Regions from separate parts of the Neobacillus sp. BP17 genome, predicted to be linked through region 2. Evidence: predicted binding sites of a transcription regulator. Region 2 holds the regulator's gene; each other region holds the start of a gene.

Evidence for each region. Region 2 encodes Rex, which represses fermentation and respiration genes when NADH is low (regulators of the CRP and FNR family bind a similar motif). Its sites were predicted from a motif close to TTGTGAAATATTTCACAA; they were not measured.
Region 1: the regulator Rex is predicted to act here: its motif matches at 6,265-6,282, upstream of AC4QJR_RS18655 (NarK family nitrate/nitrite MFS transporter).
Region 3: the regulator Rex is predicted to act here: its motif matches at 6,827-6,844, upstream of AC4QJR_RS07115 (TIGR04053 family radical SAM/SPASM domain-containing protein).

The regions. Positions count from the first base shown of each region.
Region 1 is NZ_CM184198.1:3,848,223-3,859,192, forward strand. It holds gene AC4QJR_RS18620 (thermonuclease family protein) at 1-20, opposite strand, end outside; gene AC4QJR_RS18625 (hypothetical protein) at 1-319, opposite strand, end outside; gene ltaS (lipoteichoic acid synthase) at 405-2,354, opposite strand; gene AC4QJR_RS18635 (hypothetical protein) at 2,801-2,980, shown strand; gene AC4QJR_RS18640 (H-type small acid-soluble spore protein) at 3,065-3,244, shown strand; gene AC4QJR_RS18645 (acyl-CoA dehydrogenase family protein) at 3,320-4,471, opposite strand; gene AC4QJR_RS18650 (nitrate/nitrite transporter) at 4,652-6,148, shown strand; gene AC4QJR_RS18655 (NarK family nitrate/nitrite MFS transporter) at 6,370-7,671, shown strand; gene fdhF (formate dehydrogenase subunit alpha) at 7,733-9,793, opposite strand; gene AC4QJR_RS18665 (PAS domain S-box protein) at 9,937-10,970, opposite strand, start outside.
Region 2 is NZ_CM184198.1:233,866-244,835, forward strand. It holds gene tsaE (tRNA (adenosine(37)-N6)-threonylcarbamoyltransferase complex ATPase subunit type 1 TsaE) at 1-257, shown strand, start outside; gene tsaB (tRNA (adenosine(37)-N6)-threonylcarbamoyltransferase complex dimerization subunit type 1 TsaB) at 254-952, shown strand; gene rimI (ribosomal protein S18-alanine N-acetyltransferase) at 974-1,423, shown strand; gene tsaD (tRNA (adenosine(37)-N6)-threonylcarbamoyltransferase complex transferase subunit TsaD) at 1,420-2,442, shown strand; gene AC4QJR_RS01300 (ABC transporter ATP-binding protein) at 2,724-4,643, opposite strand; gene moaC (cyclic pyranopterin monophosphate synthase MoaC) at 4,821-5,318, shown strand; gene AC4QJR_RS01310 (redox-sensing transcriptional repressor Rex) at 5,354-6,013, shown strand; gene AC4QJR_RS01315 (sulfite exporter TauE/SafE family protein) at 6,212-6,964, shown strand; gene dcuS (DcuS/MalK family sensor histidine kinase) at 7,106-8,725, shown strand; gene AC4QJR_RS01325 (response regulator) at 8,703-9,410, shown strand; gene AC4QJR_RS01330 (2-hydroxycarboxylate transporter family protein) at 9,529-10,875, shown strand.
Region 3 is NZ_CM184198.1:1,481,397-1,492,366, forward strand. It holds gene AC4QJR_RS07065 (SDR family oxidoreductase) at 35-907, opposite strand; gene AC4QJR_RS07070 (YajQ family cyclic di-GMP-binding protein) at 1,229-1,726, opposite strand; gene AC4QJR_RS07075 (CvfB family protein) at 1,915-2,778, shown strand; gene AC4QJR_RS07080 (DUF3941 domain-containing protein) at 2,845-2,976, shown strand; gene AC4QJR_RS07085 (DegV family protein) at 3,023-3,889, opposite strand; gene AC4QJR_RS07090 (YitT family protein) at 4,014-4,856, shown strand; gene AC4QJR_RS07095 (DUF3813 domain-containing protein) at 4,907-5,092, opposite strand; gene AC4QJR_RS07100 (hypothetical protein) at 5,095-5,247, opposite strand; gene AC4QJR_RS07105 (Cof-type HAD-IIB family hydrolase) at 5,359-6,171, opposite strand; gene AC4QJR_RS07110 (metal-sulfur cluster assembly factor) at 6,454-6,762, shown strand; gene AC4QJR_RS07115 (TIGR04053 family radical SAM/SPASM domain-containing protein) at 6,924-8,054, shown strand; gene AC4QJR_RS07120 (Crp/Fnr family transcriptional regulator) at 8,138-8,836, opposite strand; gene moaA (GTP 3',8-cyclase MoaA) at 9,120-10,136, shown strand; gene ric (iron-sulfur cluster repair di-iron protein) at 10,203-10,898, opposite strand.

The sequences.
Region 1 (10,970 bases), 2.1 Mb from region 2:
TGTGTCTCTGGTGTATCCACACAGAGCATTCTGACCTTTCGACGGTCCCATTAAGATTAATCTCAACGGTATCCCCATCGACATTCTTTACAATGGTAGCAGGAAGCAATTTCTTATGAGCAGTTTTCTGCTCTGGGACTTCTAATTGAGAAGGTGAAGAATCACTCGTTTCATTCGTATTCACTTCTTTATTCTTTATAGGAGAAGTCGGTTTTGTGTCATTCTTATCCTTTAAGGTTTCGCTATCATTACATCCAGTGAGAATAATAGCGATAATGACGAGTAATGAAATGATTAATTGGTAAAGTTTCTTGTACATCGCAAGTTCCCCTTAATGTTATTTCCTATAATTTTTGCAGCAAAAGAAAAAGAGAGAAGTATCGCTTCTTCTCTCTTTAACAGTGTTATTCACCTGATGTCTCAGTGTCACCTTTTGGACCTAAATATTCATAATCGTTAGGGTTAATTGGTGTGTAACCTTCTGGCTTATAGAAACGTAGTAAGTCTTTGTAAACAATCTCATCAGACATATTAAGTTCCATATTGACTTTGCTATCTACATCCTTACATGTAGTATTATCCTCTAATAATTCACCCGTTGCAGAAGAATAGCATTTCTCATTAATCTGGATGGCATTTGAAGTTACAAAATCACCATTTCTAAATAATGCCCAATTACGGTGTTGTTTAGAAAGTAAATCTGAACCAAATTCCATATAATCTTTCGTATCTATACCTAATAAATGAAGAACGGTTGGACGAACGTCGACTTCCCCGCCAACTTGGTGTTGTATACCGCCTTTCACACCAGGTACATGAATAAATAATGGAACACGCTGTAATTTTGCATTAATTGCAGGAGTGATTTCGTCTACACCCATAACCTTTGCCATTGCATCGTTATGGTTTTCAGAAATGCCGTAATGGTCACCATACATAACAATAATGGTATTATCATACAAACCGTTTGCTTTTAAATCATTAAAGAATTGCTCGAACGCCTGATCCATATAGTTTGCCGATTGGAAATATTGGTTTACAACCGTATCTCCATAATCACCAGCAGGAAAATTTGTATCCTCTGGATCCATTTCAAAAGGAAAATGATTGGACAATGAAATGAACTTTGTATAGAACGGCTGCTTTAAGCTTTCAAGTAATGGGATAGATTCCTTAAAGAAAGGCTTATCTTTCATTCCATAGTTTTTTGTATTTTCATCTGACATGCTATAGTACTCTGCATCAAAGAATTTATCATAGCCAAAAGCTTTATAGATCACATTTCGATTCCAGAATGTTTTATAGTTACCATGTAATACTGCAGAACTATATCCTTGTCCTTTTAAAATCGATGGCATAGCTTGATACGTGTTTTGGGCTTTGTTAACAAAAACTGCACCTTGTGCCATTGGATAAAGTGAGTTTTCCATTAAGAATTCGGCATCCGATGTTTTTCCTTGACCTGTTTGATGATAGAAATTATCAAAATAGAAGGTATTTTTATCATGTGTCAATGAATTTAAAAATGGTGTTACTTCTTGTCCGTTAGGCATTTTATAATTAATCATAAAACTTTGAAAGGATTCCATAGAAATATAAATTACATTCATACCCTTAGCTTTACCAAAGTATTTTGGGTTTGGGGCAGCATAATTTGCTTTACGGTAGTTCTCCACATCTGTAATATCACTGCTATCAGCCAACGCACGCTGACTAGAGGACTTAATATTTTGGATAACATCATAGATAGTAAAGTTGTACGCCCCAAGGTATTTTACTAAATAATTTCGGTCAAAAGATCGTGACAGTAGTTGTGGACGATCCTTTTCCGCTAAACCTAAATTAAATAGAAAAGTAGTGATTGAAAATAATAGAACAATTTTATAGGTTTTTCTGTTCGATACCGTTACTTTTTTGAAGACTGTTAATGCTAATGCAATTAATATAAACATGTCTGTAAAATAAAAAATATCAAAAGGAGACATTAACGAAAGTGCACTGTCACCAAGCTGACCAGCATTCGTTTTGGTTTGCATCAACACTGGCACCGTAATGAAATCATTAAAGAAGCGATAATAGGCGATATTCGCATACAATAAGAATGATAAAAGGAAGTTAATTAAAATCATAATTAACTTTGAACGCTTCTTAAACAGCAGTGCTATACCAAAGAAGAAAAGTGCTGAACTTAAAGGATTTATCAAAAGTAGAAACTTTTGTAAATTATTTTCAATACCTAAGTTAAATTCAATTTGATATGCTGCATATGTTTTGATCCAAAATAAAACAACTGCAGCCGCAAAAAATGTAATATGACTATTTTTTAATGTTTTAGGTAGTCTAATTTTATTCATTTAAAAATTTCTCCCCTCACTTACCAATTAAGCTCCGGTAAACGAACCTCAATTACTATATCACATTTCTTCTCAAAATAAAAACAAAAATCATGTTATATCTTCCAATTCTTATCAACATAAATCTACATTATTTGCTGATACCTTAGCCATTTTTAAATTGGTCATTTCTATTTCTATGTTATTTATTTGTTGGACATGACTATTTTCAGGTCCTCATTTATATAAGACGAATAAGTCTTATTTTAGTTTCAAATTTTTATTTAATACGTGATACGTTCCATTAAGTTTCCATTTCTACATATATTAAACCTGAATGAATTTGGGAGCAATATGAATTTAGCCTTATCTTGTACAAAAAAGGAGCAATGTTTACTTGAATGAACTTTGTAAACATTGGAAAGTATATACACAGAGGAAAGAAGAAAATTTAGAAGGAGAATCCGATGCCCAGAATAAGGCCTGACTTTACAAAGAGCCCATATTTTGTTGATGAACCAGGAAATTGGCATTTAAAGCCTGGTGCACCGAAGGAAATGCAGATAGAACTCAATCATTATCTAAATAGCCTGGAAGAGGTTGATGAGCCAGGAACGATCAATGGTGTACATATTGACTACCCTTAGAATGAAAAATTGCCCACTAAATAATAGAAGAATGCGAATGAAAACCTTTTTGAATTACCTAATAAATGACTAGGAGTGAATCACATGCATATTAACCGAGTTAAGCAGATTTTGTCTTCTTCAGCAGATATCGAAGTCAAGTATAATGGTGCATCAGTATGGATTGATCAATTAAATGAAGACGGGCATACTGCCACAGTTCATTTACGCGGTCCATTGGAAGAACGATCAACTGTTGACATTGGAGAGTTAGTAGAAGAATAAATTTTTTGGTGAGTGGTGTGAAATCAAATAACGATTTTTTTATACACAATAAAAAGGCAGGATAGGATTCCTGCCTTACTCCATGTTTTGGATACTATGCTTTGCTAATAATTGTAGAGTCATGTCATCCATCGGAGGATTATGAAGTCCGGCTCTTACATCCCGATAATATCTTTGCAATGGATTACTTAATGAAAGACTTTTTGCTCCCACGATACGCATGGCTAAGTCAACAATTTCAATAGCTAGATTGGTCACAGTTAATTTAGCTGCCCCTAAATGAGCGCCCATTTTTTCTCTATCCTCAGTGTTTGAAGAATCCCACTGTTTAGACGCCCCATATAAAAAGTACTCGGACTGCATGACCTTTAGTTCCATCTCACCCAGTTTTTGTTGTACATTTGGTAAATCGATGATCGGCCCTACGATACTATTAGGAGAATACTCCTTTGCAAATTGAATAGCATAAGTTTGGGCGGCTTTTGCTATACCAAGATAACAAGCTGGTATATGTAAGAGCCATCCATTCACTTTTCTTCCTGTGGTACTAAACTCTTCGACAAGATTTTCAGCTTCCACAAAACAATCCTCAAGAATTAAGTCATGACTGCCTGTCCCTCTTAAAGAGATACTGTCCCATGTTTCTTCAATCATTATCCCTTTTGACGTTCGAGGGATTAGAAAATTTGCCACTTCATCTGTATCTTTAATGGTCGCACTAACGATAAAGTAATCAAGGACAGGAGACATCGTCGTAAACGTTTTTCTTCCATTAATATTCCAGCCACTCTTACACTTTTCCGCTGTTGTTTCCGGTCTTCCACCCCGAGTAGGACTACCTGTTTTCGGTTCGCTTTGAGCACTATTTATTAATGCACCTTTCTTCACCTGTTCACAAATTTCCTTAAAGACAGGCTCCTTCCATGAGTTTTTTTCATTGAGATTCATGATAATGCCCATATGCCATCCGATGGAAAGAGCAGTTGCCCCATCACCTTCGGCTATCTTTTCTTGGAGTCGAATGAGTTCGTAAAGTGCAATTTCCTGTCCGCCATACCTAGAGGGGACAGTTAATGTAGTGTATCCAGAATTTTTAAGGTCCAGAATATTTGCATAAGGAAAGGCGCCCTCAATGTCTATTTGATGTGCACGCATTTTAAACTGTTTCGAAAGGCTACTCATAAGTTCAATTCGTTCATCCAATGTTCGTTTTTCAAGAAAATTCATTATCTATCTCTCCCATTAAAAATATTTGTGTCAAATGTGTGTCATACCTCACTGAAAGTCAAATGCTCGTTGTTCTATAATACAAGAAGAAAAATCTTCCATGCCTATGAACATATTTCTTAATATATAACGTAAGATTGAGGAAATAATAAGATGGCATGGGAATTAAAGGAGGATTTTATGAAACAAGGATCAAAACAACTTTTTATACAAACTGGAAGCCTTGTAGCTGGTTTTATGGTTTGGGTACTTATATCATCACTTATGCCTTTTATAAAAGTAGATATTCAACTTACTTCCTCACAAATTGCATGGGCAACTGCTGTCCCTGTTATCCTTGGCTCACTTCTCCGTGTGCCGATTGGCTATTGGACAAATCGCTATGGTGCTCGACTTTTATTTACAATTAGTTTCATTATACTACTTATTCCTATTGCATTGTTAAGCTATGCAAATTCCTTGAGTACGCTTATCATTGGCGGGTTATTACTTGGGATTGGAGGTGCAGTCTTTTCTGTTGGTGTAACTTCTCTTCCAAAATATTATGAGAAATCAAAGCATGGGTTTATTAATGGAATATACGGAGCAGGTAATATTGGAACCGCCATTACTTCCTTTTCAGCACCTGTTCTTGCTACCGCATATGGTTGGAGAAATACGATAAAAATCTATCTGCTCGTCGTGCTTCTCTTTGCCCTTTTAAATTTTATATTAGGGGATAGAAAGGAACGAAAAGTAAACATTTCCTTACCTGACCAAATCAAAGAGGTGTATAAAAATCCTAAACTATGGTTTTTAAGTTTATTTTATTTTATCACGTTTGGTTCCTTCGTAGCCTTCACCATTTATTTACCATCGTTCTTAGTCAATCACTTTCAATTGGATAAAGTGGATGCAGGACTTCGAACAGCCGGTTTTATTGCCTTAGCCACAATTTTTAGACCAATAGGGGGATGGTTAGGCGATAAAATTAATCCGTTTCTTATTTTAATGGCTGTTTTCTTTAGCCTAACTTTTGCAGGATTTCTATTGTCATTTACTCCCTCGCTGCCAATTTATTCATTTGGCTGCTTATTAGTTGCTTTCTTTGCAGGGATTGGAAATGGGGCGATCTTTAAATTAGTCCCATTATATTTTTCAAAGCAAGCTGGAATTGTGAATGGTATTGTTTCAGCCATGGGGGGACTTGGTGGTTTTTTCCCTCCAGTTATTCTTACCATACTTTTTAATTGGACTGGACATTATGCTATAGGGTTCATGTCCCTCTCGGAGTTTTCTTTAGCAAGTCTGGTTATAGTAGTTTGGCTATATTACCAAGATAAGTTAGATATTTCTGCTAAGATTGTTAATCATGCTTTAGACGGTATTTGTGTAACCGATGTTCACGGAATCATTCAAAGTGTAAATCCTGCATTTACGAAAATTACCGGATATAGTCAGGCCGAAGTCGTAGGTAAAACCCCAAGTGTACTTCAATCCGGGGAACATGGGCATGAATTTTACAATCAAATGTGGGAGAGTCTAAAGACCAATGGCGTTTGGGAAGGGTACATTTGGAATAAACGTAAAAATAATGAAATTTACAGAGAATGGCTTACCATTACGGCCATTAAAGATGACGTTGGAGAAACAAAAAACTATGTAGGTATGTTTTATGAGGATAATGAAAAATCCTAAATAAGCATAACAAAAGGAGACCTTCCGTGTGTGGAAGGTCTCCTTTCGTTATGCTTAGGATCAAATTATTACAACTTTTTGTCATCCGCCTTGAGTTCACAGTTCGTTCACCATTTTTGTGACGTACGTCACAAATTTCATGTTACCATCTGATTTATATTAATAACACAAACACAAATACTTTGAAAATAAAAATTAAAGCACTTTAGGGGGAATAAATAATGGCCCGAATTAATTACTGGAACCCAGAAGATGAAAAGTTCTGGAAAGCAGAAGGAAAAAAACATGCACGTCGAAATTTATGGATTTCCGTACCATCATTGATGATCGCATTTATTGTCTGGCAAATTTGGTCCGTGGTTGCTGTTAGGCTTAACGACATTGGCTTCCATTTTACTGAAGAACAACTCTTTACACTTGCAGCTGTGCCTGGTTTGGTTGGTGCAACACTTCGTTTTGTTTATACATTCGCTGTTGGCTCAATTGGTGGTAAGAACTGGACTGTGATTTCAACAGCTGTCTTAGCCATTCCTGCGATTGGAATCGGTTTTGCAGTTCAGAATCCGGAGACACCATTTTCAATCATGTTGTTACTAGCAGCTCTTTGTGGTCTTGGCGGTGGAAATTTCTCATCCTCTTCAGCGAATATTAGCTTTTTCTTTCCCAAGAAAGAAAAAGGAACAGCACTTGGTATTAATGGTGGTTTAGGTAACATGGGGGTATCTGTTGTTCAATTTGTTACACCGTTAATTGTTACTTCAGGAACTTTTGCACTAGTCGGCAGCAATCAAGTGTTAGCAAATGGTGAGAAAGTTTGGTTACAAAATGCAGCATTTATCTGGGTTATTCCAATTGTAATTTTAACAATACTAGCTATGTTTAAAATGGATAATGTTCCTGGTGCAAAACAATCTGTAGCGGATCAATTTGTCATCGTAAAACGTAAACACACTTGGATAATGACAGCTCTTTATATAGCAACATTTGGTTCATTCATTGGCTATTCAGCGGCTTTCCCGCTCCTTTTAAGATCACAATTTCCTGAGCATATTTCACTTGCCTTCCTTGGAGCCTTAGTAGCAGCGGCGGCAAGACCTGTAGGCGGCTGGTTGGCTGACAAACTCGGTGGTGCAAAGGTGACCTCATATGTTTTAGTTATCATGGGAATTGGCGCAGCGGGGGTTATTTACTTCCTAAATGGCAAACAGTTTGCTGGATTCTTAGTAGCTTTCTTAGTACTTTTCATTGCTTCTGGAATTGGTTCAGGTTCAACGTTCCAAATGATTCCTAACCTGTTTATTCCGAAAGAAGCCGCACCAGTTATTGGCTTTTCAGCAGCATTTGCAGCTTATGGATCATTCTTTATACCAAAGTTATTCGGATGGTCAGTTAACGCTACTGGCACACCAGTTACTGCTTTTTACTTCTTTATCGGTTTTTATGTTATATCCTTTGTGCTTAACTGGTATTTTTATCAAAGGAAAGCAACTGCAGCTAAAGCTCTTACACAGCAAGTCGGGTAATCCCGGCTTGTTTTTTATATAATAAAGACGCAGTTACAAAACTGCGTCTACAATAGTTTATTTAGATTTTTTCAATTGCAACTGCGCATGCTTTGTATTCGGCGGTTCCTGAAATAGGGTCGTATTCATTTAATGTTAATACATTTGTTGGTGTCTCACTCCAGTGAAAACTCATAAAGACTAAGCCTGGTACCACCTGTTCTGTAACCTTTGCCTTTACCTCAAGTTCCCCTCTTCGTGAACGAACCCTGACCACTTCTCCATCAATAATTCCTAGAGCTGCTGCATCAGAAGGAGAGATATCTAGGGTCTCTTCCGTTTGTTTCACCTTTACACCCGAAGCATAATGACGAGTCTGAGAATGGGTATTATAAGATTCATAGCGACGGCCTGTCGTTAGTGTAAATGGATAGTCATGATCTGGTAACTCTAACGGAGCTGTGTAATCTACCGGAACAAATGGTGATTTTTTCGTTGGCACTTCATGCTGATGGAACCTCTCATGCATGATAAAAGTTCCAGGATGACTTTCGTCCGGACATGGATAGTGGATGCTATACTCTTTTTCGAGCCTCTCGTAAGAGATACCACCATACATCTCCCAAGCAAGTTTCCTTACTTCATCCCAAATCTCTTCACTATTTTTATAGGTTATCGGATAACCCATAATTGTGGATAATTCACAAAGGATTTCCCAATCCTCTTTCACATTTGGATGTGCCTCAATTGCTTTGCGAACCCTTTGAATTCTTCGATCTGTGTTGGTATAAGTACCGTCTACTTCTCCCCATGAACGAGCTGGTAAAACAACATCTGCCATTTTGGCTGTTTCGGTCATGAAAATATCTTGAACAACTAACAAATCTAATTTCTCAAGCAATTTTTTCGTATGGTTCATATGAACATCGGCAAGTAGAGGATTTTCACCAATAATATATAGTGCCTTTAGTTCACCCATTTCTAAGCGGTCAAATGTACGCGTTTGTGTATCGCCTGCTTGCGGATTTAATTCGACTCTCCATTCTTTTTCATATCGGCTACGGAATTCGTCATTTGCTAAACTCATTGCTCCAGCTAATTGGTTTGGCAGGCATCCCATATCCCCAGCACCTTGGACATTGTTCTGGCCCCTTAATGGCATAATTCCAGTTCCTGGTTTTCCAATATTTCCGGTTAATAAAGCAAGATTGGCGATATCAAATACATTATTAACACCACAGTGATGCTCTGTAATACCAAGTGTATATGCTATCATTGAACAGCTTGCTGAAGCATACTCCCTAGCTGTAGCGACAATATCTTCTGATTGCAAACCAGTAATGCTTGCAGCAAATTCAGGAGTATATGGTTCAACTTGTTTTTCAAGTTTCTCAAAGTCGACCGTAAATTGTTTAATAAACTCAGGATTATATAAGCCTTCTTTCAGGATAATTCGAATAAATGCATTGATCAGTGCAATATCTGTACCGACATTAATTTGCAGATGACGGTGCGCAACTTTCACCATATCTATCCTTCTTGGATCAATAACGATTATTTTCAGGCCGGCTTTTGCCGCCTTTTTAATGCGATTAGCGATAATTGGATGTGCCTCTGTTGTATTCGACCCCATTAAAAGCAGCACCTCTGCCCGCTCAAAATCTTCCAGAGTATTTGTTGGGAAACCGCTTCCAAAAACAGTTGCCAGACCGGCAACGCTAGGAGCGTGTCAGGTTCGATTGCAGCCATCAATATTATTACTCTGGATGACCGTTCTCATGAATTTTTGTGTTATATAATTGGATTCATTTGTACTCCGTGCACAAGCAAACATAGATATTGCATTTGGTCCCCATGATGTTTTGATGCTTAATAATTTAGTGGCAATGTATTGATAGGCTTCATCCCACGTCGTTTCAACCAACTTACCAGCTTTACGAATTAATGGGGTTGTTAATCTATTCTTAGCATGGACATATTCATAGGCAAATGCACCTTTTACACATGTTTGTCCTTTGTTGACAGGTGCATCCTTATCACCACGAATTTTCATGATTCGGTTGTCTTGAACTTCAAGGACTAGGCCACATCCCGTTCCACAATATCCGCAGATCGCTTTGACTAAATTAGAATCTCCCAACATGTTCACTCCTCTATAAAAAGCATTGTAACTATATAATAATAATAATCTATATATTTTAATTGTAGATTCTTTTTTCGCAATATATGTGTCTATTTTTTGAAAAATTGAGTAATAAAAAAACGAGAGAATCGTTCTCCCGTTTTTTAAGCAGTTTTGGCAGGCAGTAAGATATTAAAGGTGGTCCCTTTATTAGGTTCGCTTTCTACAAAGACCTTCCCATTATGACTTTCAATGATTTTGAAGCTCACCATTAATCCTAAACCGTTCCCGTTCTTCTTCGTTGTATAAAACGGCTCGCCAAGTTTCTTTAATTTCTCCTTAGAAATGCCCACACCTGTATCTTGAATAGAAATTTGAACATTATTATCGTGGATGATTGTTTTTACATGTAGTTCCCCGCCGTCTGGCATAGCTTCAATTCCATTTTTGATGAAATTTAAAAATACCTGTTTTAAACGATTCTCATCACATTCAATTTGAATAATTTCCTGATTGCAATCAAATGTTAAACCGACATTTTTCTTTCTTGCTTCAAATTCAAGCAATGAGACAACATTCTTAATTACAGGAACTACATTCTTTTCTTCTAATTCCACTGCTTTTGGCTTTGCTAATACCATAAAGTCCTCAACTATAGTATTAACTCGTTCAATTTCATCGAGAATAATGCTTAAAAACTCAATTCGCTCGGGGTCCTTTTCATCCAGCTGTAAAAATTCCGCGTATCCCTTCATTGAAGTGAGTGGATTACGAATTTCGTGGGCAACACCCGCAGCTAATTGACCAACCGCAGCCAATTTATCCTGCCGATGGAGGATTTCCTCAGATTTCTTCCGTTCGGTTATGTCATTTCGGATGGCAAGATATTGATATGGCTTTCCTTGATCATTTAAAAAGGGCACAATCGTTGTGTCCACCCAATAATAAGTACCATCCTTTGCTTTATTTCTTATTTCACCCTTCCATACTCCTCCAGAACCAATGGTCTTCCAAAGATCTTTGAAAAATTCTTTTGAATGGAAACCTGAATTTAAAATATTATGGTCTCTGCCAATTATTTCTTCCCGCTTGTATTTCGAAATCTCACAGAATTTTTCATTAACACTGGTGATAACTCCTTTTGCATCCGTAAATGCAACAATCGAGGATTGGTCAAGTGCAAATTTTATATCAACAT
Region 2 (10,970 bases):
AAGAATATAAAGGAAACCTGCCATTATATCATATGGATGTCTACCGGGTGGCAGATGCATTTGAAGACCTGGGGTTTGATGAGTACTTCGAAGGAGATGGAGTAACGGTAGTAGAATGGGCACATTTAATTGAGGAGCAGCTTCCCGAGGAAAGACTGACCATCTACTTGTATCGTGAAGAAGGGGATCAAAGAAGAATGGTTTTCGCCCCGAGAGGAAAAAGATATGAGCAATTATGTAAGGAGATTTTTTCATGACGATATTAGCGATTGATACTTCTAACTATGCCTTAGGAGTAGCGCTTATTGAAGAGAATCAAGTACTTGGAGAATATATAACCAATTTAAAAAAGAACCATTCTGTTCGGATTATGCCTGCTATTCAAACACTGATGAAGGATTGTGAGCGGGTGCCTGCAGATTTAACGAAGATTGTCGTAGCCAAGGGACCAGGCTCTTATACAGGAGTTAGAATTGGGGTAACCATTGCTAAAACGTTAGCATGGACCCTAAACATTCCACTTGTCGGTATTTCCAGCCTTGAAATTCTAGCATCAGGTGTTAGCCGTTATTTTGATGGCTATGTTTCGCCTCTCTTTGATGCTAGAAGGGGACAAGTGTATACGGGATTATACCAAAATCATGGCAGTGAATTCTTAACAGTTAAAGAGGATCGCTTGGTCATGTTAGCCGATTGGGCAGAGTCTCTAAAAGGAGCCGGTAAATCTATATTATTTATCGGAAATGATTTATTACTCCATCAAGCAACAATCGCTGACCATTTGGAATCACAGGCCGTTTTTGCAGCGATCACAGAACATAATCCTCGTCCATCAGAGCTCGCCCTTCTTGGCAAGGATAAACCTGGAGAGGACATACATTCTTTTGTCCCAAATTATATTCGTTTAGCTGAGGCTGAAGCGAAATGGTTAGAAGCGAAAGGAAAAATATGAAATGGATAGGAATAGAGAGTTATGGTAGATTCATTTGTTTTTCGTAATATGAGGGAAGAGGATATTGATCAGATCTTGGAAGTAGAGCATGCATCTTTTACGACCCCATGGAGTCGTGAAGCTTTCTATAATGAATTGCACAATAATCGATTTGCTGTTTATATCGTTTTAGAAGAAAATAATAAAATTCTTGGATACTGCGGAGCGTGGATTGTCATTGACGAGGCCCATGTGACGAATGTAGCAATCTTGCCTGAATATAGGGGCCGGAAGCTGGGGGAAGCTATATTGCAAAAAATGATGTCAGTAGCCCGGGAGATGGGAGCAAAGACCATGACACTTGAAGTACGTGTGACCAATCATGTGGCACAGTCTCTTTATCGAAAGCTAGGCTTTCAAAATGGAGGAATCCGTAAAAATTATTATTCAGATAATCAGGAAGATGGTTTAGTGATGTGGGTAAATTTATGATAAAAGATCAATGGATTATGGGAATTGAAACAAGTTGTGATGAAACGGCTGTCGCAATCATTAAAAACGGCCGTGAGATTGTGGCAAATGTTGTGGCATCTCAAATTGAAAGTCATAAACGTTTTGGTGGTGTTGTGCCAGAGATTGCTTCCCGCCACCATGTTGAACAAATCACTATTGTTACCGAGGAAGCCTTAAAGCAAGCTAATATTTTGTTTGCTGAGATTGATGCGATTGCTGTCACAGAGGGCCCTGGACTGGTCGGTGCCCTTTTAATTGGGGTAAATGCCGCGAAAGCATTAGCTTTTGCTGAGAACAAACCACTCGTTCCTGTTCACCATATTGCCGGCCATATTTATGCAAATCGGCTGGTAACCGAAATGAAATTCCCGCTCCTCGCTCTTGTCGTTTCTGGCGGGCATACAGAACTGGTGTATATGAAGGAACATGGCCATTTTGAAGTGATTGGGGAAACTAGAGATGATGCTGCAGGGGAAGCCTACGATAAGGTAGCCCGCACATTAAATATGCCGTACCCTGGCGGCCCTCATATTGACCGCCTGGCTCAGTCTGGAAATCCGACGATTAACTTACCTCGGGCATGGCTGGAGGAAGGCTCCTATGATTTTAGTTTTAGTGGTTTAAAATCCGCAGTTATTAATACGGTCCATAATGCGGAGCAACGCGGTGAGGTGATTGCCCCTGAAGACCTAGCTGCAAGTTTTCAAGAAAGCGTCATTGAAGTTTTAGTCACAAAAACAGAAAGAGCGGTCACAGAATACGGCGTAGAGCAAGTATTGGTAGCGGGCGGGGTTGCAGCGAATAAAGGACTTAGACAGGCGTTAGAGAAGGTTTTTTCAAAGAAACCTGGGATTGAATTAGTCATCCCGCCATTATCACTATGTACAGATAATGCAGCAATGATCGCTGCTGCTGGAAGTGTGATGTTTGAAAAGGGAATTCGAGCAAATTTGACGTTAAACGCCAATCCTGGATTAGATATTGAATTATATAATTAGAAACTCTTCTGGATAAGAAGAGTTTTTTTGTTGATAAGAATTTTTGAACTTCCATCAAAATAATCTTAAATGTGGATAAGTGGATTGTTTTCTGTGTATAATGTGGATAAGTGGGGTAATTATTGTGGATATTGTGGAAAACTAAAAAAATCATTGGGAATACTCTGTTTACAATGTGAATAAGCTTGTGGAAAAGTGAATAATTTTTTAAAAAAGTGTTTATATCGAATGTTGTCGATATATGTCTTATTAAAAAGAAAAAACCGAGCACTGCTCGGTTTTTACTCTGCCAATTCCGCCCATGCTTCCATTAGTTGCTCGAGTTCAGCCTTGGCTTTTTCATTTTTTAGGTTGATTTCTAATACTCTTTCATGATTTTGAAAGATATCTGGATCACATAACTGCTGTTCGAATTCCTGAATTTGCTCTTCCAGTTCTTCAATTCTTTGTTCCACTTCTTCTAATTTTCGTTTTCGCTGACGCTCTTGTTTCTTGCTTTCCTTATCCTGTTGATAAGTATTTTTCTCAAATGCTTCCATTTGCGCAGACCCTTTTTGAAGATCCGCCAGCGCCAGGGCAGCAAGCTCCTCCTGCTCCAATTTCTTCTCTACATAATAATCATAATCCCCTAAATACTCTGTACTGCCATGGCGGCTCAGTTCCAAGACCTTTGTGGCAATTCGGTTAATAAAATACCTGTCATGGGAGACAAAAAGAATTGTGCCAGGGTAATCGATTAATGCATTCTCAAGAACTTCCTTGCTATCTAAATCCAAATGGTTGGTGGGCTCATCTAAAATTAGAACATTGGCTTTTTCCAACATCAGCTTAGCTAAAGCAAGTCGAGCTTTCTCCCCGCCGCTTAAAGTGGAGACAATTTTTAAGACATCATCACCGGAAAATAAGAAATTACCAAGAACCGTTCGAATCTCTTTTTCGTTTTTTAACGGGTAATCATCCCAGAGTTCATTCAAAACACGCTTATTGGAAGTTAATTCAGCCTGTTCCTGATCGTAATATCCGATGGAAAGGTTTGTTCCATAGAGAATGGTTCCGTCTAGGGCAGGAAGCTTTTTAATAATTGTTTTTAATAAGGTTGATTTACCAATTCCATTTGGGCCAACTAAGGCAATGCTTTCTCCTTTATAGGCACGAAAAGAAATGGCTTCTGAGACCTTTTCGCCCTGATAACCGACAGCAAGGGAATCGACCGTTAACACGTCATTGCCGCTTTGTTTTTCAATTTCAAACGAGAAGTTTGCCGATTTTTCATCTCCTAAGGGGCGGTCCATCAGTTCCATCTTCTCTAACTTTTTGCGGCGGCTTTGGGCTCGTTTGGTCGTTGATGCACGTGCCAAATTCCGGTTGATAAAATCCTGAAGATCTGCCACCTCTTGCTGTTGCTTTTCAAAAAGCTTTAAATCACGCTCATAATTGGCCGCTTTTTGATCTAGGTAGGAACTATAGTTGCCTGTGAATCGTTGGATTTGCTTACGGGACACTTCATATACCTGCGTAACCACCTTATCTAAAAAATAGCGGTCATGGGAAACAATCAAAATGGCCCCGTGATAACTTTGTAAATATTGCTCCAGCCAGGACAGGGTATCAATATCAAGATGGTTGGTCGGCTCGTCCAATATTAAGATATCGGGCTTAGTTAATAGCAGTTTACCAAGGGCAAGACGCGTTTTCTGTCCGCCGCTTAAACTTGATATCATCAAGGATTTATCAGGGAAATTTAACCCATGGAGTACAGAACGGAGCTCTGCCTCGTATTGATATCCACCCTGCTCCTTAAATTTCACTTGAAGATGGTCGTACTCTTTTAGGATTCTCTCGTATCTTCCAGTATCATCAAATACATTAGGATCGGCCATTTGCTCTTCAAGGGCCCGAAGTGACTTTTCCATTAAACGCAGCGGTTCAAATACAGTCAACATCTCGTCCCATATCGACAAAGTGGACTCTAAACCAGTATTTTGGGCTAAATAGCCAATCATTACTTCTTTTGGTTTGATGATTTCACCGCCATCATGTGACAAGTGGCCAGCAATAATCTTCAATAATGTTGATTTTCCTGCCCCGTTGCGACCAACTAGAGCCACACGGTCTCGAGTTTGTAATTCTAATTTAATATTCGATAAAATTAGGTCAGCACCATAATATTTTTGTAGTTGATTAACCTGTAACAAAATCATTCTTTTTCACCTCTATTACATAGGTTTAGTGTACCTTATTCCCCGTATATCGGCAATAAACTGAGGCGCAGATTAGGTGGATGAAGGTGTTAAATCGGCAAAAACCTTGAATTTCGTTCAAAGTTTCACAGACAGATAAGGAAAAATAGTGTATGATTTGAAGGGAGGATTATTTATATGGCAGAATTAACGCATTTTAATGAAGAAGGCCGAGCAAAAATGGTCGATGTCAGTGATAAGCCAGAAACAGCACGGACGGCACTTGCTCATTCCAGTATTACAGTTAGGAAAGAAATTTACGATAGAATTACGAATCACGCGATAAAAAAAGGTGATGTCTTAGCAGTGGCACAGGTAGCTGCGGTCATGGCAGCAAAGAAGACGTGGGATTTGATTCCGATGTGTCATCCGATTCCCTTAACGGGGGTTAATATATCTTTTTCCTGGGAGCAGGACACAGAAGAGAATTATCGCTTAAATATATCGGCAGCCGTTAAAACCAAGGGGAATACAGGTGTAGAAATGGAAGCGTTAACAGCTGCGTCAGCATGCGCTTTAACGGTTTATGATATGTGTAAAGCAGTTGATAAAGGTATGGTGATTGGCCCTACATATCTTGTCGAAAAAACAGGCGGTAAAAATGGTGATTTTAAGAGAAACGAAAAAGTTAAATGATTTTTAACTAAATTATCCATGGGGTGTGGGAGATTATGAGTAATGAAACAATGAAAATACCACAGGCGACAGCCAAACGGCTGCCCCTTTATTACCGATTTCTTAAAAACCTGCATTCTTCCGGTAAGCAAAGGGTTTCATCAGCCGAACTAAGTGAAGCCGTAAAGGTCGACTCAGCCACGATTCGCCGCGATTTTTCTTATTTCGGAGCATTAGGAAAAAAAGGTTATGGGTATAATGTCAATTATTTGATTTCCTTCTTTCGTAAAACCTTGGACCAGGATGAATTAACAAAGGTTGCTTTAATAGGGGTAGGAAATCTGGGCACGGCATTTTTAAACTATAATTTTTTAAAGAATAATAACACGAAAATAGAATGTGCCTTTGATGTGGATCCAGAAAAAATGGGAACAAAAATTCGCGAGGTCCCGGTTTATCATATGGATGAATTGGAGAAGGTTTTATCTGAGGGAGGTATATCCGTTGCGATATTAACGGTTCCAGCCCCAGTTGCACAGATGATTACTGATCGACTTGTGAGTGCAAATATAAAGGGAATATTAAACTTTACGCCAGCACGCTTAAATGTTCCCCCGCAAATTAGAGTCCATCATATTGACTTAGCAGTGGAACTGCAATCGCTTGTTTATTTTTTAAAGCATTATCCGACGGTGGAATTAGAGGAAGAAGAATAGTAATTTAGTTAAGAGCTTTTCACAATATTTGTGGAGAGCTCTTTTGTATGCTTGCTTTTTTTAATTACATAATCTATCAAAATACTGAGGGCTGGACTAAGATGTAGGTAGTTTATTTGCAAGCGATTACTATCGGGATTATAGATCACACATTCCCTAGAGTGACATCTAGGGTTTTTGCAATTGGAGGGGATGAAGTTGGCGATCGTGCTGACTATGTTTGTACTTGGGGTATTATTAGGATTTGTCGGAGCAGGAGGTTCTGGCTTTATTATTGCCATTTTAACAGTGGGTTTTGGAGTTCCCATCCATGTAGCGTTAGGGACATCTTTAGCTGCCATGGTGTTTACTACCTTGTCAGGTGCGTACAGTCATTTTCGACAAGGAAATATTTCGATTAAAACGGGTCTAATTGTCGGAGGCTTTGGGTCGATTGCTTCCTTTATTGGTTCAAAGCTTGCTGGTTTGATTCCCATCCATTCCTTGCATTGGTTAACCGCAGGGATGTTGTTTCTATCAGCTATGATCTTGGTCGTACGATTGTTTATCGTTCAAAAAATTAAGGCAAACTATAAAAAAGACGAACCGAGCAACCTTCTTCTCATTAAGAAAGCAGCGCTAGTCGGTTTGGTTACCGGGTTGTTGTCTGGGACATTTGGGATTGGTGCTGCACCGTTCATTCAAATCGGACTGCTTTTAATCTTGGGACTTACGCTTAAACAATCTGTGGGTACAACCATGCTTGTTATTCTGCCCATCGCTTTAGCAGGGGGAGCTGGCTATTATTTTCAAGGATACTTGAACTTCCCATTGTTATTTGAAGTGGTGGCAGGAACCATGATTGGTTCTTATGTCGGGGCTAAGTTTACGGACTTTGCACCTCAGCCCGTTTTAAAAAGTGCGATGGTCCTGACCCCTATTTTAGCAGGAGCTATATTACTGATAAGCTAAAGAAAGCTTCCAAGGCTGCAAAGTTCTGTCATAGCAAGCTTTGCAGCTTTTTTGCGTTTACTTTACTTACCTGAATGATTACATTGTCATCAAGGGGTGCATCAAGATGGTGCCTGACACCCGGTACAGCTGGAGGGAAATATGAGAAGGGGCAGATGGAGTTTAAAATCAGTGATTATTGTCTTCGTTTGTGTAGTGGTTACTTTTTCGCTGTTGATAACGGATTTACTTATAAGTTCCAGAATTGCTTCAGAGACGGAAAAGAATCAGGCGGAGCAAGCAAGAAGTGTAGCTCGCATGGTTGCACATAGTCCGCTTGTGATTGAGGCGATGAGTGGGAAACGCGATGAAAAGGACATTCAAAGCTATGCAAATGAAATGAGGAAAGTTACAAATGTTTACTTTATTGTCGTGATGGATATGAATGCCATTCGAAAATCCCACCCCGACAGTAAAAAAATAGGGTTGCCATTCAGGGGTGGAGATGAAGGGCCTGTTTTAAAAGGAAGAGAGCATGCGTCAATATCAAAGGGATCGCTGGGACCTTCATTACGCTCTTTTACACCCATTAAGGACGAAAAAGGGAAACAAATCGGGGCAGTGGCCGTTGGGATTTCGCTGGATAATGTGGAAAAGGCCGTCAAAAAGAGCCGAACTGGGATCTATATTGGAACCCTGATCGGCCTATTAATCGGTGTTCTTGGGGCTGTTATTTTAGCTAGATATATCAAAAAAATCTTACTTGGGCTTGAGCCGTTTGCGATCGCAAAATTATTAGAAGAAAGAAGCGCTATGCTTCAATCCGTCAGAGAAGGAATAGTCGCGGTTGATCAAGAGTCAAAGATAACACTTGTCAACCGAGCTGCTTTAAAGATGTTTCACAAGGCAGGACTGCCGGATAATCCGAAGGGGGTAAATATAGAAAGGTATTTGTCTACCACGCGCTTAAAAGATCTCTTACAAACGGGTAAAGCTGAATTGGATGAAGAACAGAATTTAAATGGAATGACTATTTTAACTAATCGAGTCCCTGTTATTGTTGGGAATAAGGTCGTAGGGGCCATTGCAACTTTTCGCGATAAAACAGAAATACAAGTACTCGCCGAAGAACTGACTGGAGTGAGAACTTACGCCGATGCACTTCGAGCCCAGGCACATGAATATATGAATAAGCTTCATGTTATTTTAGGGATGGTCCATACAGGGTATTATGAAAAAGTTGTTGAATACATCAATGAAACGGTTAATCATCGCAATAACGAAATTGGCTTTGTGACCAAAAAAATAAAGGACCCTGTATTAGCAGGCTTTTTAATTGGAAAGTTAAGTTATGCAAGGGAATCGGGGACAGAGTTATCAGTTTTGTGTGAACAACCAATTCCTCAACCCGAGGATTCTGATATAACACATGAACTGATTACGATTTTAGGTAATTTAATTGATAATGCGATTATGGCTGTGAGCGGTTGTCCACTCAAAAAAGTAACAGTTTCCCTTGATTATGCAGATGATATTTTAACAATTGAAGTAAAAGATACCGGAAAAGGGATGAGTGAAGAAATACAAAACCAAATTTTCAACAAAGGGTTCTCCACAAAAGGTGAAAATAGAGGATTAGGATTGTATCTCGTTTCGCAGGCGGTTAAAAAGTTGGACGGGGATTTAATTCTATCATCAAAGCCTGAAAAAGGGACCGTTTTCGCCGTGTATATACCATATGATGGGGAGGGGGACAGAAATGATCCGAGTGATGATCGTTGATGACGATCCAATGGTGGCTGAATTCAATAAACGCTATCTTGAGCAGGTCCCCGGATTTAAATTGATGGCAATGGCTGCATCTGTAGATGAGGCGATTATGAAATTGGAAAAGCTAGAAATCGATCTTATCTTGCTTGATATATTTATGCCGGGGAAACTAGGTTTAGAGCTGTTAACCTACCTCCGCGAAAATGAGAAAGAGACCGATGTAATTATTATTTCAGCAGCGTCAGACATGGAGCGGATTAAAAAGGCTTTGAGGTACGGAGCTGTAGATTATTTAATTAAACCTTTTGAATTTGACCGATTTAGCAGAGCGTTAGTTGACTATAAGAACCAAACAAAGATTATTCAGACACAACATGTAATTAATCAAGACGTGCTGGACCAGCAGATCCTGCACCGAGAGGAAAAGTCTCTTATCGAAGACCTCCCGAAAGGACTGACAAAAGACACCTTAAAACAAATTTGGGAAGCCATTCAGGAATTAAAAAATGCTCCGTTTTCAACAGAGGACGTTGTAAAGGTGGTCGGCATTTCTCGGGTATCGGTCCGTAAGTATTTAAACTTTTTAAAGGAAATCGGAATTCTTGATGTGAAGGTAATTTACGGTACTGTCGGCAGACCTGTATACCAGCATGAATATAATCAAATGAAAGAACATCTAATCAAAGCCTTTTTGTAAGCAGCCGAAAACTGCTTACTTTTTTTATTTACAAAAATCTTATTAAATTTACATAAACTATGAAAGCGTTTCAATCAAGAATATGATATAGACATAAATTTCATAGGGGGATGAATTTATGGAACCAGTTAGAAAATTGCAACCGCTTACGGTTGTTTCAGGGGAAAAGGAAGAAAAGAAAGGTTTTTTAGGTAAAATTGGCAGTATGAAGATAGGGGTTATTCCACTGCCGCTTTATATCGTTATCGCAGCTGTTGTCTACTTTTCAGCTGTCTATAAATTGCTTCCAGCTGACATGATTGGCGGATTTGCCATCATTATTGTTATGGGTATTTTACTTGGTGACCTTGGTATGAAGATTCCGGTCTTGAAGGATATTGGGGGTCCGGCAATTCTAGCACTGTTGGTCCCATCTATATTAGTCTATTTTAGTGTGATTAACACAACTGGAATGAATGCGGTTACGCAATTAATGAAAACATCAAATTTCCTTTATCTATATATCTCTGTTTTAGTAGTCGGAAGTATTCTTGGGATGAATCGCAGAGTCTTAATTCAAGGTTTCACACGAATGTTTATCCCGCTTATTTTAGGGACCATTGCTTCAGTTATCGTAGGGGTCCTTGTTGGTTTGCTTTTTGGATATGATATGAAACACACACTTTTCTATATTGTTGTACCAATAATCGGTGGCGGCATCGGAGAAGGAATTTTGCCTCTTTCATTAGGCTATGCAGAGGTTCTCGGAAAATCTTCAGAAACATTTGTTGGTCAGTTGATCCCCGCCGCTGTAATTGGGAATATTGTCGCTATCGTTTGTGCTGGTATTTTGTCTCGCATAGGTGAGAAAAAGAAACACCTTACGGGTAATGGTGTATTAGTGAAAACAAAAGGCGGCGACGGAATCACAGAAGCCGCAACGATTGATAAGCCGGTTGATTTCCCACTTATGGGTGCAGGATTGTTAATAGCATGCAGTTTCTTTATCTTAGGTGGACTTGGAAATAAATTTCTTGGAATTCCTGGACCAGTGTTAATGATTATTGCAGCAGCAGTAGTAAAAAGTATTAAGATAATGCCAGCTAAAATGGAACAAGGTGCGTATCACTTATATAAATTTGTATCATCAAGTTTAACATGGCCATTAATGGTTGGTTTAGGGATGCTTTATATTCCGCTTAAGGATGTAGTTAAGATCGTAACACCTGGATATGCGGTTGTTTGTGCTTCTGTTGTAGTCGCAATGATTACTACGGGTTACTTTGTAGGAAAATTGATGAAGATGTATCCTGTTGACTCAGCAATTGTTACAGGCTGTCATAGTGGTTTAGGAGGTACGGGGGATGTCGCGATTCTTTCGGCATCTAATCGGATGTCATTAATGCCATTTGCCCAAGTTTCCACAAGAATTGGCGGCGCCTCAACCGTTATATTGGCTATTCTTTTACTGAAATTATTAAGTTAGTAATTCCTCAAAAGGGCTGTGGCTATCTGTCACGGCTCGACTTTTTAAATAATAGATTTGATTTTCGTCACCCAGATTAACATCTAGACTTAGGT
Region 3 (10,970 bases), 1.2 Mb from region 2:
CCATACGCCGCTGAACAGGGCGCTTGCGCTTTTCTTATCCGTTAATAATTTCCCCGCCATTTACATGAATCATTTGCCCACTCATATAGGATGAGTCATCTGAGGCAAGAAAAACATAACTGGCTGCTAATTCATAAGGTTGTCCTGCTCTACCCATTGCCGTATTTGAACCAAAGGTAGCAACTTGATCTGCTGTAAAAGTCGAAGGAATCAGTGGTGTCCATATTGGACCTGGAGCCACACCGTTTACCCGAATTCCTTGAGGTGCAAGGGACAGTGCTAAAGAGCGGGTAAAGGAAACTACTGCTCCTTTGGTTGAAGAATAGTCCACTAATTGTTCATGCCCCTTGTAGGCCGTAATGGAAGCAGTGTTAATAATCGATGCCCCTTTTTTAAAAAAAGGGAGAGCCATTTTGGTCATATAGAAAAAGGAGAAAATATTTGTTCGGAACGTCTTTTCCAATTGTTGTGAAGTGATTGATAATAAACTTTTTTGCGGATGTTGTTCCGCTGCGTTATTAACAAGTATATCTAGCCTGCCAAATTCAGAATGAATCTTATTCACGGTATCCTTACAAAAATCTTCACTGCCTATGTCGCCGGAATAAAGCTGGCATCTTCGTCCTTCCGCTTCAATTAATTGCTTGGTTTCTTCTGCATCTTGATGCTCCTCCAAATAAATAATCGCTACGTCTGCCCCTTCTTTGGCAAAATAAATCGCAACTGATTTGCCAATCCCACTGTCACCACCAGTAATAATCGCAGTTTTACCAGTTAATTTTCCACTTGGTTGATAATTGGGGTCGACCGAGATGGGCAGTGGATTCATTTCACTTTCTATGCCAGGCTGATGATTTTGATGTTGTGCTGGAAAGGTCTTCTTTTGTTGATTTTTATTATTGCTCATTACCTAAAACCTCCAAGTGTTTACTCCTTATTAGTTTTAGATAAATGGGTCAAATTATGAAAAATAATAATGATAAAAAAAGCGAAAGGATTTATTCATCCTTCCGCCGTTTTTACTGTATAGTAAATAATAAAATATTTAATTGTTGATAAATAGAAATAGTTCGCTGAATCTAGCTCCAGCGCCCAGCGGCTAGTGTACTTCGCTCTCCGCCCTACGATAAGTCAACATCGAATCGCTATCGCTCTTCGTGTTTCCTTTATCTTGGTTGGAGAGCTCCAGTCCATACGCCGCTAAACGGGCGCTTGCGCCTTTTGTTCTTCATCGATAGTTAATAAACTGGACATCCACTGTTAAGTCAGCCTCGCGAACAAGGGAGATGATCTTTTGTAAATCATCCCGGTTTTTACCGCTAACACGTACTTGGTCGTCCTGAACCTGACTCTTCACCTTGACGCCGCTATTTTTAATGATGGTATTAATTTTTTTAGCATTTTCTTTGTCAATTCCTTGAACTAGTTTAGCTCGTTGACGAACGGTTCCGCCTGATGCTCCTTCGACTTTTCCGTAGTCAAGATTCCTTACTGGAACTCCACGTTTAATTAATTTGCTAAATAAAACATCCTTTAGTTGGTCCATTTTATATTCATCATCGGAAACAAGGACCAGTTCCTCTTTATCTTTATCCAGTGAGACTTCACTTTTGCTGCCTTTAAAATCATAGCGTGTACCAATTTCCTTCATTGTTTGGGCAATCGCATTTGACACTTCCGATAAGTCAACTTGAGATACAATATCAAATGAACTATCTTTGGACATAACAAAACCTCCATTTTATAAACATTATATTAAGCTCATGCCTGCTAAAGTTTCCCTTTATGGGTACATTATAGTAAAATATAGCAGTTCAAACAACTATTTAAAAAGGAAGCGCACGTTCAAACGGATAAATAGGCGCTCCGAATGAGATAAACTAATTCTCCATGAAAAGAAAAGAGGATATATATATGTCTTTAAATGAATTAATTGGTCAAACAACCACATTAACTGTAGCTAGGAAAGCTTCGTTTGGGTATTTTTTAACAGATGGAAATGAGGATGTATTACTTCATTTTAATCAAGCCCATCAAGAATTTGAAGAAAATGATCAAGTTGAGGTTTTTCTATATGTTGATTCAGAAGGTCGAATCTCTGCTTCAACCAATATTCCTGATATAGCGATTGGACATTATGCTTGGGTGAAGGTAACCGACTCAAATCCAAGGATTGGTGTCTTTTTAAATATTGGACTTCCAAAGGATATCTTGTTAGGTATTGATGATTTGCCTGTACATAAATCCGTTTGGCCCAAACCTGGAGATTTAGTTTATATTACCTTAAAGCTAAGCAGCAATTATCTCCTTTACGCAAAGCTAGCCACGGACCCAGTGATTGAATCTATTTCTGTAAAAGCGACAAGAGCAAATTTTAATAAAAATGTGCAAGGACATATTTATAGAACGGCCAAAGTCGGAAGTTGGATTTACACCATCGAAGGTTTTAAAGGATTCATACATGAGTCGCAAAGACAGCAAGAGCCGCGGATTGGAGAAAAAGTTGAAGGGCGGATTATTGATGTAAAAGAAGATGGTACGATCAATGTTTCCTTGCTGGCAAGAAAAGAGGAAACGCAAGATGTTGATGCGGAACAAATTTATGAGTATTTGATGAGCAGAAATGGTGCTATGCCATATAACGATAAAAGCATGCCTGAAGATATCAAAGATCGATTTAACTTAAGTAAGGGTGCCTTTAAACGAGCGCTTGGAAAACTTATGAAAGAGGGCAGGGTATACCAAGAGGGCAGCTGGACATATGTGAAGAAAGATTAATGTTTTTACATACTCTTTTCAAATTGACAGAAACTAAGTGTGAAACTATTTGAAAGGGGTAAGGTTATGCCGCACACTTCAGACAACGACAAAAAAGCGAAAGACAACAATGCCCTTCGCCATGAAAAGAATATGATGCGTGAAAAAAACCGTCAAGCTGGAAAAAATCAATATTCCAAGAAGACAGATCATAAATAAATAGAGGAATGAAAAATGAGTGGGGTATAAACACCCCACTTATTTTTCATTTTGCTGAAGGCAGTTCATTTAAGAAGAAAATGGAGATGGTACCAGCACCTGTATGGGACCCAATAGCCGAACCGATTGATGATATAAAAACTTCGATCGGATGGAATTCTTCTTCAATCATCACTTTCATTTCTATAGCGTATTCTTCACAATCCGCGTGGCTAATTCCAATGACTTGATTATTCATTGCTGAGCCGCGGTCCTTCATGATTTCAATGATCCGTCGCATCACTTTTTTCTTCCCGCGTATTTTTTCAATTGGGACGAGTCTGCCGTCCTCTACATTGAGGATAGGCTTAATATTCAATAATCCTCCTAGAAATGCAGAGGCTTTGGATACACGCCCTCCTTTTGCTAAATAATCAAGATCTTCCACTGTAAAAAGATGTTCCATATGAGTGCATCTAAATTGCACATCTTCTAAGATTTTTTCTTTTTCAATATTTTTAGCAGCAAGAACGGCTGCTTCTCGAACCACAAGACCAATTCCAAGCGAAGCACATTTGGTATCGACAATTGTTAAATTAAAATTTGGATATTTTTCCTTCACTTGGTCAAGAATCATAACAGCAGTTGAATATGTACCAGATAATTTTGAAGAAAAGGCTATGTATATCCCGTCTTCAACTTTTTCTGCCATTTCGGTAAATACTTCCTCGAACAGAAGTGGAGAGACTTGAGATGTTTTTGGAACAATTCCACTGCGAATTGTTTCATATACAGTGTTCGGATCAATTGATTTTACATCTTCATACTCATTGCCATTAATCTCTACTTTTAAAGGAAATAATGTCACTTGGTGCTCTTCATAAAAACTTTTTGGTAAATCGCATGCGCTATCAGCTAGTATTCGTACCTGCATATAGCTCACCTGCTTTCAAACAATTTATAGTTTCAGTTTATCGGTTTAACAATAAAAATACAATTATCTATCACAGAAAACATTTCAATGGATTCATATTCTCTCAGGTAAAGGGGTAATAGATATGATTTGGCTTCAGATAAAGAAGCTTGGAGTGGTAGCAGCGGGTTCCTTGTTGGGCGCCTTAGCGATGAATTTATTTTTGGTACCTGCAAATATTTACTCAAGTGGATTTACAGGAATAGCCCAATTACTTTCAAAAGTGTTAAGTGACTATACACCAATAAATGTGTCTCTAGGATTTTTATTATTATTGCTGAATATTCCTGTGGCTATTTTAGGATGGAAAAAGGTAGGAAAATCTTTTACAGTCTACAGCTTTATTAGCGTTGCACTGTCTTCATTATTTTTGATACTTATCCCAATTAAACAGGTTTCAAATGATATCCTTCTAAATGCAGTTTTTGGTGGAGTCATCCAAGCCGTTGGTGTTGGAATTACGTTGAAATGGGGAGCATCAACAGGCGGTGTAGACATCATTGCTATGGTTTTATCGAGAATGAAAGACAAGCCGATTGGACCCTATATGTTGGTCATAAATGGAGTGATTATTTTAACAGCAGGATTTTTGTATGGCTGGGAAAAAGCTCTTTATACGCTTGTAACATTATATACTTCGACAAGAGTGATTGACGCTATCCATACTAGGCATGCAAAACTTACGGCAATGATTATTACAAAAAAGGCGGATGTAATGAAAAAAGCCATACAAGAAAAACTTGTAAGAGGAATTACAATCCTTCCTGCCAAAGGGGCATTTTCAAACGAAGCGAGAGAAATGTTAATGATTGTCATTACACGATACGAACTGTTTGATTTGGAAAGAATCCTTAAGGAAGTCGACCCCAACGCATTTACAAATATTATTCAAACTACTAATATCTATGGTTTCTTTAGAAAAGAGTAACAAGAAAAGAGGAAGCGCCTTATTAGCGCTTCCTCTTTCCGCTTTTCTTGTTAAGACAATTGATCAAGCTCTTGTTGCATTTGTTGGAGCTGTGCCTGCTCTGCTACAGTGGAATTTGCATAAGCAGAACTTAATGCATTTTTCGCTTTCGCCACAGCAGAATCAAGTTCAGCAGGGTTGGCTGAGTTTGCCATTTCAACAAATCTTCGTGCTTCTTGGAACAATTGGTTTCCCATGATTATATTCCTCCAAGCGAGGATTCTTGCACATTGGCCATCTTCTGAGCTTCCGCTTCAGCATAGGTCATGTGATAGGGAATACGTTCCGCATGTTTACTGACCGTATCCGCTCCTTGCTGGACAAAGCGTTTTGATTTGTTTCGTTTACCCATTCGAATCCCTCCAATATGCTCAAGGCTTCTTTTTGAAACAGCATCGCTGCCTCAAAAAATAGTATGTACCAAAATGGGGCTGTTCATTTAGGTAAACAATGGCGAAGGGGGTTAAAATTTTATATTTAACAAATCTGCCAAATATTTACCCACTCCATCTTCTTCATTGCTTAAGGTAACATGATTGGCAATGTTTTTTACCTTATCAATGGCATTTCCCATCGCAATTCCGTGACCGGCATATTCAAGCATTTCTAAGTCGTTGTCTTCGTCGCCAAACGCAATAACCCGCTCAGCAGGAATGCTAAAGTAATCAGACGCTTTTTTTAGCCCGACAGCCTTGTTTAAGCCAACTTTAATAATCTCAACCACATGCCAAGGTGCTGCCCAACTACGGTGATCAATCACTTCCGCATGGACTGCAGATAAATGATCGCGAATGGTTTTTAACTGATCTTCATCTGTATGAATTAACAAACTTGTTGGTGATTCCTTTAAATAATCTGCTAAATCTCCGGTAGTAATGTTAGGATTTCCAAAATTAAAAATGTCTAAAAGCTTTTCATCATGATAGTGGAAATACACATCATCAATTACTTCAGCGATAATATTATGAAAATGAAAGCTCCTACACGCTTCAACAATTTCATGTGCAACCTTGATATCTAGTGGTTGGTGATAGCCCCAGTTTGGCTTTCCGGGGTAATGCATAAACGCACCATTAAAATTAACAATCGGTGTGTCTAAATTCAATTCACGATAGTACATCTCGCAGGAACGAAAAGGCCGCCCCGTTGCAATCATGACGATATGACCTAATTCTCTTGCCTTTTTAATAATTTCTTTTGTTTTTAAAGATATCGTCTTATCATCTTTCAATAAAGTTCCATCTAAATCTAATGCAATTAAGTGTCTATTTGCCATAAGAACTCCTTCTAATATTAATTTCATCGCTAATATAAATGGTGCTTTAGGAAAAATTTTATATTCATGATACACTGCTAATAAAGAATTTTCATACTCCAAGGACCCTTATTATTTCTATATTCACTATGTTAACAAGTTTATAACGAAACTGTAAAAAAATTCACACCAAAAGGTATAAAAAAACTATATACTTTTTTTTATGAAGTCTCAATTTTAATGATATCAAAGATATTTGCTATAATAATTTTAGGTCAAAGACATTTGAGGAGTGAAAGAAAAATGAATGAAGAACTAAAAGAGAATATATTGGGTGCGTTAGAGTTAGTTATTGACCCTGAACTAGGAGTAGATATCGTAAACTTAGGGTTAGTATATGATACGGAAATGGATGAAGAAGGGAACGTAACCATTACGATGACATTAACATCAATGGGCTGCCCGCTTGCGGGTACGATTGTGGACCAAGTTAAACGAGCATTGGCTGATATCCCAGAAATAAAAGAGGTTGAAGTAAATATTGTTTTCAATCCTCCTTGGAATAAAGATATGATGTCACGTTATGCGAAAATTGCCTTAGGTATTCGCTAGAAAACAGCAGAATTTTCTGCTGTTTTTTTATTCTTCATTTTTTAGACATATTTATTTGCTTGGAATGTGAGAAAGTTCACTTTTTTCGAACATAACCACCTTTATAATACATTTTAATAAGGCTATCTGATTAAAAGCCAGTATTAGGAGGCATATTCAATATGAATTTTAGCCGAGATTTTAATAAAGACCCATTTATCGTTATTTGGGAACTCACTAGAGCTTGCCAATTAAAGTGCCTGCACTGCCGTGCGGATGCCCAGTATAGAAGAGATCCACGTGAATTATCGTTAGAAGAAGGAAAAAATTTAATTGATCAAATATATGAAATGAACAATCCAATGCTTGTTTTTACAGGCGGGGACCCGTTGATGAGAGAAGATGTTTTTGAAATTGCAAAATATGCAGTTGAAAAAGGTGTACGGGTATCAATGACGCCAAGTGCGACACCGAATGTAACCAAAGAAGCTATTGAAAAGGCGAAAGAAGTCGGTCTAGCACGTTGGGCATTTAGTATCGATGGTCCTAAAGCCGAGATTCATGATCATTTTAGGGGAACGGCAGGTTCCTTCGACCTTACCATGGAAAAAATAAAATATTTGCATGAAGTAGGATTACCTATTCAAATTAATACGGTAATTTCCCGTTACAATATTGACTATCTTGATGAAATGGCAAAAATGGTAGAGGAATTAGGCTGTGTGCTTTGGAGTGTCTTTTTCCTAGTTCCAACAGGAAGAGGTCAAGAATCGGATATGATTTCTTCTGTTCAACATGAAAAAGTTTTCAGATGGTTATACGATTTAAGTAAGCGCGTTTCTTTTGATATCAAAACGACAGAGGCAATGCACTACCGACGGGTTGTGATTCAACAGAAAATGCGTGAAGCGAAAGAAACAACCGATGATATCGAGTATTTAAGTGCTTTAACAGAAAAAGGATTAACAGGTTCCATTGACGGATTGGGACGGGCTCCAAAAGGTGTTAATGATGGTAACGGTTTTGTTTTTATCTCCCATATTGGAGATGTATATCCAAGTGGACTATTACCAGTGAAAGCGGGGAATATTCGTGAAACCCCCTTGGCAGAAATTTACCGTGAATCACCAATATTTAAATCACTAAGGAACCCTGACCTCTTTAAAGGAAAATGCGGTGTTTGTGAATTCCGTCATGTGTGCGGAGGGTCAAGGTCAAGGGCCTATGCGATGACAGGAGATTATCTAGAAAGCGAGCCATTCTGCGTTTATATTCCAAAAGCATTAAGAGAGAAGCAAGTTCAGGATAATTAGATAAATAGGACAAGGCTGGCCCATTATAATGAGACAGCCTTGTATGTAATGTTATGGAAAATAAAAAAAGACGGCATGCCATACTATTCAATATTGCAATAGACTGCCGAACAATTTTCACAATCGATTTCATTTTTTAAGTATTGTAAATCCAAAATGGATATTTTTCCTTTTTTAACAGAAATGATTTTATCCTTTTTTAGTTCACTTAGAATCCGGTTTGTACTTTCACGGGATGTACCGCAGAAATTAGCCAGTTCTTGGTTTGTAAGCGGAAGATCAATTAGAATTCCGTTATCTTTTTGAATACCATAACTATTTGTCATTCGGATAAGAGTTGAAAATAGTGCCCCTCGTTTCCCATTTAGGACAAGATCGCGAAACTTTGTTTGCGTTTTACGGAAATGATCACTCATCCATTTCATGAATTCAAAGGCAAGTTTACTATTTTGAAAAATTTCGCTTTCAATGACATCTTTTTTTATTGCAGCAACTTCTCCTTCTTCAAGAACCATTGCACTCAATAAATACCTAGGATTATCCGTAAATAGGGTTAATTCTCCGCAAATATCATTTTCTCCACAAATTCTTAACGAAAGTTCACGACCATCTGATGTGATTTTACTAATTTGAACTTTTCCAGAAATGATAATATAAAGTTCTTCAGCAACCATTCCTTCTTGAAATAAAAAGCTTCCTCTTTCACTTTTAAATTTCCGATCTGCAAATCTAAGTAATTCTTTTATTTCAATGGAATGAGTTGGTTTCATTGGTATTGTCATCGGTTTCACCTCTACGCATCATTTTAATAACCATCTATTTTGAAATCTTCATGATTTGTTTGTTAATAATATTTTATCCTATTAGAAGGCATAAAATAGAAGTAAACAATGACAATATAGTGAAAACTTATAAGGACCTAAAGTATTTCTAGATAGGCAAACTTCTGCTAAGATAAGACTTATACAATTATAAGTATTGTCATAGTGAATAATGTAACAGTCTTTTCTACGAATGACTGATACACTAAAAACAGGTTCCTTAAAAATAATGGAGTTGAGATTAATGGAAAAAACCATTATTAAAGATAAATTAAATAGACCCTTGCATGACTTAAGGATTTCTGTAATCGATCGATGCAATTTCCGCTGCCAGTACTGTATGCCAGCAGACCAATTCGGGCCTGATTTTGAATTTCTTCCAAAAAGCGCTTTGCTGTCATATGAAGAGATTGAACGCCTTGCGAAAATATTTGTAAGTTTGGGAGTGGAAAAAATTCGTTTAACAGGAGGGGAGCCTCTTCTTCGGAAAGATTTACCTATTCTTGTTAAGAAATTATCCGCAATTGAGGATTTACATGATATCGGATTAACGACAAACGGTGTACTCTTGCCAAAATTGGCAAAAGAGTTAAAGAATGCCGGTCTTAAACGCGTTAATGTCAGCCTTGATACTTTAAATGATGAATTGTTTGGGGAAATTAACGGGCGCGGGGTAGCCACTGGACCTGTATTGGAGGGCATTGAAGCTGCCAAACAAGCTGGGCTTGGGGTCAAAATTAATATGGTTGTAAAGAAAGGCTTGAATGATACTGAAATCATTCCTATGGCAGAATATTGCAAAGAGAATGGACTGGAGTTGCGTTATATCGAATATATGGATGTTGGCTCTACAAATGGCTGGAAAATGGATGATGTCATTACTAAGAAACAGATTTATTATCTATTAAAAGAACGATTTGAGCTCGAGCCAGTAGACCCTGCCTATTATGGGGAAGTGGCGAAACTATATCGTTATAAAGATAAAGATGTGAATGTGGGATTCATTACTTCTGTGTCTGAATCTTTTTGCACAAGTTGTACACGATCTCGTTTATCAGCGAATGGTCAGATTTTTACATGTTTGTTTAATGGGAATGGGCATGATATTCGTAACTTTATGAGAAATGGTGCCACTGATGCAGAAATCCGGGAACGAGTAACTGCGATTTGGAATGCTCGAGATGATCGATATTCAGACGAAAGAACTGCCGAAACGTACAAAAATCGTAAAAAAATAGAAATGTCTTATATTGGCGGTTAAACTCTCTTCATCAGAAGAGAGTTTTTTCAAATGAAAAACAGCCTGGGATACAGGCTGTTTTTATCATTAAATATATCTAGGAAATAGAATGTTGTTTTCAAGATGTACATGCATAAAAGTTAATCCTTCTAATGCTTCTAAACGGGCATAAACAAGACGATACGTACCACAAGCATCCAAAGGAAGAGTAAAGTCAGATGTAACAGCACGAATTTTCCTTAAAATTTCTCCGGCATGGTCATGTTCTTTTTCTAATTCAACAATCATTTGAATAGCTTCTTCTCGGTTCTCAACCGTTCCATCGGCTAGCTGCTTAATTAAAGGAAATACAACAGCTTCCTCTTTTGCCATATGTTCCATCAATTCTTTTTTAAATTCATAAAAGAGTTCATTCACCTGTAATAATTCGGGGTGGTTATCACCGTGTACACGTGATACTTTTGTTACATACGGACTAAGCATCGTTAGTTCCTCTTCTGATACACGATGGTAATTGGAGATGACATGATTAATAATTGTAGTTGAATCAGAGTTAGTCCAAACTTCAACGTCTTTTTCGGCATTTTCATATGTTTCAAATACTTCTTTTAATTCCTCTAATAAAGTATCGAGATTAAGATTATTTTGAGAAACAGCAGTTGCTAGTGGAATGTTCCCTCCACAGCAAAAATCAATCCTGTTCTTTTTAAACACGTCACTTGTTTTTGGTAATTCATTTACAATATCTTTAACTAATGAATTTGCAGTAATAGTGAAACTCATCGTATATTCCTCCTTAAAAAAATCCTGTTGAGTAAATCTACGTTAATCATAATGTAAAAAAGCAAAAAATTA